Granulicella sibirica: one gene and its partner. The protein of the gene in region 2 interacts with the protein of the main gene of each other region in a pairwise test. Links are inferred from orthologs where the notes say so. Each region holds a gene or a part of one and is shown on either strand. Other genes may lie near its edges.

Region 1 (3,036 bases), on a different replicon or contig from region 2:
AGCGCCCCATCCTCGAACGCCTGGCCAGGATGATCGATGATCCGCAGCGGTTCCGCCGGTCCAGCCGCACCAAACCAATCCGCAAGCATCGGTTGCACCAGCCTCGCCGCAGCCTCGTAGCTCTTGAACGCCTCATCCTGCTCCGTCACTGCCGACAGCAGCCCACCCTCCGCAATCGTCTCCGGCTTATCCGTCACGAACAGGCTCAGCGTCCGGAACCCAAGCGTCTCCATCGGAAACTCCGCGGTCGCAATCCCCGGCGACTCCGCAACCGGCACATTCTGGTTCTCGCTATGTGCAGTCAACTGCTCCAGCCGCCCGCAAAAGTAAGCCGAGTGCGGAGCCTCGCCAACGTACTCGATCGCCAGCCGCAGCCGCCCCGTCGTCTTCTCGTTCCGATACCGAGCCCGCCCAATCGCCTGCACAAACTTCGCTCCATCCCCCAGGAACACTGGCGCAGCCGCCACCGGATACCAGAGCACTTCACCAAATCCACGCAGAGACGTCCCGTCTCGCCCGATCTCATCCCAATCAGCCTGCCGTGCCTGCTGTGCCGGAGCCCCGATCCGGTCCAGCCGCCCCGAACTCTGCCCGACGGTCCCCGAATACACCGCCGCAAGCTCATACGACGCACCCGGAGCCAGCGCCGCCGGAAGCGTCACCACCGCCTCACTTACCTTACCCGTGTGATCCGCATCCGTGTCGGTGGTGTGCTGCAGAAACGCCAGCTTTCCTTGGCCACCCGCTACCTGTCCTGAGAAACTCTCCCATCGCAGCGAAGAAGACACCGAAAGTACAAGCCGCGTCAGCGGCACGGCCCCATCATTCCGAACCGTCATCCCAACCCGAACCGCAAGCTCAGCGGACGCAGGCGTCAAATGCACATCGAAGTCATAAGCCAATACGGTCAACGCATCCCGCTCCGCATCGGTCACCTCCGGCAGAATCTTCGCATCCTCCGGAATCGCCACCTTTGACGTCCCCGCCGCAGTCGAACCGTCCCGCGAAAACAGCACTTTGCCTTTCGGCGGAGGCATAGGCTCTGGCTGCCCTTGATCCTGCCCATCGGTAGCTGCGGGAGCTGTTGGCGGTGCCGTCGCTTGTCCGAACAAACCCATCGGCAGGCAAAGCGCACCCGCCATCAACCACGTCTCAGCAACCGGAAACTTCGTCAAGAACCCAACCCTTTCAACTTCTTCGGAGCAGCCGGAGCCTTCACCACCGGAGCCTGCCTCCTCTGCCGCACGGCCTCGTACATCACCACCGCACCCGCAACCGACACATTGAGAGACGAAACCATACCCGCCATCGGTATCCGCAACAGGTGATCGCACGTCTTCTTCACCAGGTCGTGAAGCCCCGCGCCCTCGCGCCCAAGCACAAGAACGCAGTCCGTCTTGAAATCGAAGTCCATGTAATCTGGCGTCCCCCGTTCATCAAGCCCGATCACCCACACATTGTTCTTCTTCATCACCTCGAGCGCCCGAACAAGATTCGTCACCCGCGCGATCCGGATATGCTCCGAAGCCCCCGCCGACGTCTTCGCTACGGTACCCGTAATCGGAGCCGACCGCCGCTCCGGCAGGATCACGCCATCCACCCCGATCGCATCCGCCGTCCGCAGCAGCGCCCCGAGGTTATGCGGATCCTCGATCCCATCGCACGCCAGGTAGAACCGCTTTCGGTCCTCCTGCTCCGCTCCTTTCGACCGCTTCAAAAGATCCTCGACCGAAAGAAACGCCCGTTCCTTTACGACAGCCAGTACACCCTGGTGCTGATCCGTCTTCGCCAACCTGGTCATCTGCTCGCGGGATTCCATCGTCACCGAGACACCCGAAGCCCGGCATAGTGCGATCAACTTCTCCAGCCGCTCGTCCCGCCGCTCCCGCGACACAATCACCGACTCCAGCGCCCGTGCACCCGACCGAATCGCCTCCTCCACGGGATGCACACCATAAAGAACTTCCATCCAATCAGTTTACCGCCGCTCGAACCGACGAATTGCCGCAGTCCAGACAACCTTCAGCTATTCTTAACAGTGATTCGAGACTTTTTCCGAAGGGGGGTCGTCGAATGAGTGTGCTCGCTTCTTCCATGACCTTGACCGCGGCGCAGCTCGCCACCCATGTTGCGAACAACCAGCGCGAAAACGCTGCGATCGCGCGCGGCCTGAAGAAGCAGGATCCCGAGCTCCTCGATCACCTCATTGAGCTCTATCAGCACCGCCTGCTCCGCTACCTCATCTTCCTGACCGGTCGTCGCGAAGTCGCCGAAGACCTCTTCCAGGAGACGTGGATGCGCGTTCTCATTCGCGGGGGCCAATACGACGGCCGTGCCCGCTTCGATACCTGGCTCTTCACGATCGCCCGCAATCTCGTCATCGACCTCTCCCGCAAGCGCACCATGTCCTCGCTCGATGAGATGAGCGAAGGCGGAGACGATGAACGCCCCTTCGAGATCGTCATGGAAGGCCCTTCGCCGCTTGAGCAGTTCCAGGCCCGCGAGAACGCTGCCGAACTCTCCGAGGTCCTTCTTCTCCTAGAACCCAACTATCGCGAGGTCCTCGTCCTTCGCTTCCACGAAGAGCTCTCGCTCGAAGAGATCGCCGGCGTCACGCGCGCGCCGCTCTCTACCGTCAAGTCCCGCCTTTACCGCGGACTGGCAGCCCTCAAGCCCGAGATGGAGCGTATCCGCACGCTCCGGCCCGCACGGGAGGGCGCACGATGATTCCAGTTCCAACCAAGCCGGACGCCTTCTCCCCGGCTTCTGACCCGACCAACCGCGCCTCTGTGGTCAATCGAACCCATCGCGTCGTCCGCGAACGCGCCCGCAACCTTCAGGCTCAGCGCAGCCGAAACCGCGCCCTTTTCGCTCCGCTCGTCATCGCGTCCTCGCTGGTGATCATCCTCATCTCCACTTTTTGGATCATGTTCGACGAGTATGAGCTCTCACCCACCGATGTCCGATTCCACTTGCCTCTTCTCCTGATCTGGTTCCTGCCCGTAACCGGAGCCCTCTTGATCGTGGCCCTCGTGC
Region 2 (2,948 bases):
CACCCCTTCGAAGCGCCCGTCCTCAACAAGCTTCTCCGCCGCATCGAGATACAGTTCGCCAACCGCCCCGCCACACTCGACCTTCTCTACGTGAACAGCGAGCACGCCAATTTGGTCGATGCGCACCCTGCCTTCACGCGGCTCTTCTTCGGACCAGTCCCCATGTCCCCCGAAGATCATGCCGCCGACCTGGCCGCAATAGCCGAGCAGACCATGTACGGCTCAACCGGCGACGAAGAGTGTGCGATCTACCGATACACCGGCCGCGCGAAGACGAAGACCGGCTAACCCCGCCACTTCAACTCCAGCAGCCTTTCGCTCTCGACCTCGCCAAGCGCCATCGCCACTTCGGCATCAGCCGCTTCGACCAGGCTCGGAAACTTCTCGCCCCATTCGACTACCACAAGCGACCCAGGCTCCTCGACCATCTCTTCGATGCCAAGCGTAGCCAGCTCCCGCTCCGTCTCCAGGCGGTAGACGTCCAGGTGATACAGCCTCACCTTGCGCCCCTGAAAAGCATGCACAAGCGTGAACGTAGGACTGACGACGTCCTCCTCCTCAGCCGCTCCAAGCGCCGAGGCGATCCCCTTCACCAGCGTCGTCTTGCCCGCCCCTAGATCCCCGCGGAGGATGACCAGCTTGCCCGCCTTCACCAGGATCTCCGACACCATCTCCCCCAGCGCGAGCGTCCCGTTCACGCTCCTGGTCTTGAGCTTCTTCTCCCGCGTCCACTCCCTCATTCATGCACTCCCGCCAGCCAGGTAAACCCATCCTCGTCACGGACCCGGTACCGGAAGGCGTCGCTCAGATGGGACACCGTATCGGTCGCAAGCACCGTATGCTCGTCCATCGCATGCGCCGCGAAGTCTCCAGCAAGCCCGTGCAGATACACAGCCGCCTCAACCGCCCGCGCCACATCCTGCGGAAACTGAGCAATCATCGCGGCAACGATCCCCGTCAAAATATCGCCGCTCCCACCCTTCGCCATCGAAGGATTCCCGGTCGTGTTCACCGCGATGCTCCCATCGGGATGCGCGATCAACGTCCTCCACCCTTTCAGCACAAGCGTCACCCCATGCTCCGTCGCAAACTTCCGCGCCAGCCCAATGCGATCCGCCTCAACCTCTTTCACCGTCATCCCCGCAAGCCGCCCCATCTCGCCCGGATGCGGAGTCAGCACAACCGTCCTACCACCCGCCGCGGCACTCTTCAACAACTCCGTCTTCCCCGCAAACGCATTCAAGGCATCAGCATCGATTACCACCGGCATCGTCGTCTTCGCCACCAACGCCCGCGCAAACTCCGACGCCTCCCCTCGCGTCGAAAGCCCCGGCCCAACAGCAAGCACCGAGATCCCCTTGATCAGCGTCGCCAGCTTTTCCTCTTCAAGATTCGCCATTGAAGCCTCGCCAGCGTCTCCCTCGGCGAGAGCCCGTACCATCAACTCCGGCGTCACCCTCCCCACCTCGTTCGCGATCATCTTCGGCACACCAGCCGTCACCAGCCCCGCACCCGTCCGCAGCGCCGCGAGTGAACTCATCGAAGGCGCGCCAAACGTCCCGTAGCTCCCACCGACAAGCAGCACATGCCCAAACTTGCCTTTATTCCCATTGATATCCCGCCAGGCTTCCGCGATCGCCTTCGACTCACCCGCCCAACTAACCCGCCCAGCCGACTGGATCGCCTCATCCGGCGACCCGATCTCCGCCACCACCACCGGCCCAAACGCATCGCCCGACACCCGCGACGATGCCAGATGCCCAAACACGTGTGCCATCTTCGGAGCCGTAAAGGTCACGACCGCATCCGCTCGGAAAGCACCTTCCGCATTCTGTTCAACCGAATCCGCATCCCAGCCTGAGGGCAAATCGACCGCCACCACCGGAGCCGTGAGCCGGCTAACCCGTTCCTGGGCAACGGCAGCCACTCCACGCAACGGTGCTTTGAAACCCGTCCCAACCACCGCATCAATCAGGAGCTCCGCCCCTTCAAGTGCCGCGCTCTGCTCAAATAATTCTTCTTCCCCAGCGCAGAACTCGATCAGAACGGCTGGTCCGTCATCGTCACCCGTCGCAGCGCCACGAAGGTCATCCAGCATCTTCGCAGGAAGACCCTTGATATCACCCTCCGCGGCCAGCAGAAGCACCGTGACCTCGCATCCTGCGAGCGCGATCAGGCGAGCCGCAACCAGCCCATCCCCACCGTTATTGCCTTTCCCGCAAATTACGGTCACGTGCTTCGCCTCGGGATACTCCCGCAGGCAGAACCGGGCCACCGCGTCTCCGGCCCTTTCCATCAGCTCCTCAAGCGGAATCCCAAACTCCTCCTCGGTTCGCTTGTCTACCGCGCCCATCTCCGCCGCCGTCAGAACCTGCATCATGGTCATAAATCCTCATCTCTATGATGAAGGAAACCGGCGATGCGCGTCCTGGTTTAGGGCTGCGCGTAATATCCATCCCGCGTCCGCGCAATGAGCCCAGGCTTCTCCACCTTCACCTCGATGTGGTGATATTCATCTGGCTTGTCCGCCGGAGCCGGTTCGAACGATATCTGGTAGTAGGCGTCCGTATCCGAGACGGCTTTCTGGAGCATTGCCCTGACATCGTTGCTCGAGGTCAGCGTAAGGCCGCCGCTCTGCCGCGCCAGCACTTGTAGACCCAGGTCTCCCAGATCCGTCTTTCCCGAATTGGGTACCCCCTTCAGGTAGTTCTCGTAGTAGAAGGCTGCCGAGAGATTCTCCGTCGGACCAAGCGGGTTCAGATTGTAGAGAGTAATTCCGGCCTCGCGCATCGCGGTCGAGGTATCGACGATTGTCCGAAAGATGCGTTCGCGCTCCTTCATCGAAAGATCGACACCTGCTCCCGAAAGCAGCGGCCACCCGGGCGAGACCCACAGAACGAGCTTCCGTCCGGGACGAGGCCCTTCGCGCGCCATCAACTGCCGAAGCG

The links. Proteins that work in one complex are often made in the same cells at the same time.
Region 1: the proteins of GRAN_RS13765 (region 2) and rlmB interact in binary tests that used the Escherichia coli proteins (3 or more experiments, as listed by UniProt). The link is inferred for Granulicella sibirica from one-to-one orthologs.

The regions. Positions count from the first base shown.
Region 1 is NZ_RDSM01000004.1:224,246-227,281, reverse strand. What follows is about bases 71-3,035. They hold rlmB (23S rRNA (guanosine(2251)-2'-O)-methyltransferase RlmB), read right to left. Parts: upstream 1,970-3,035; coding sequence 1,172-1,969; downstream 71-1,171. Other genes in these bases: GRAN_RS22455 (hypothetical protein), read left to right, coding at 2,724-3,035; GRAN_RS22460 (RNA polymerase sigma factor), read left to right, coding at 2,095-2,727; GRAN_RS22470 (M1 family aminopeptidase), read right to left, coding at 71-1,175. Also shown: more of GRAN_RS22470, read right to left, coding at 1-70; more of GRAN_RS22455, read left to right, coding at 3,036-3,036. UniProt on the Escherichia coli protein: Specifically methylates the ribose of guanosine 2251 in 23S rRNA.
Region 2 is NZ_RDSM01000002.1:690,186-693,133, reverse strand. What follows is about bases 62-2,938. They hold GRAN_RS13765 (NAD(P)H-hydrate dehydratase), read right to left. Parts: upstream 2,387-2,938; coding sequence 737-2,386; downstream 62-736. Other genes in these bases: GRAN_RS13760 (VWA domain-containing protein), read right to left, coding at 2,434-2,938; tsaE (tRNA (adenosine(37)-N6)-threonylcarbamoyltransferase complex ATPase subunit type 1 TsaE), read right to left, coding at 285-740; GRAN_RS13775 (class I SAM-dependent methyltransferase), read left to right, coding at 62-288. In the rest of the region: more of GRAN_RS13775, read left to right, coding at 1-61; more of GRAN_RS13760, read right to left, coding at 2,939-2,948. UniProt on the Escherichia coli protein: Bifunctional enzyme that catalyzes the epimerization of the S- and R-forms of NAD(P)HX and the dehydration of the S-form of NAD(P)HX at the expense of ADP, which is converted to AMP.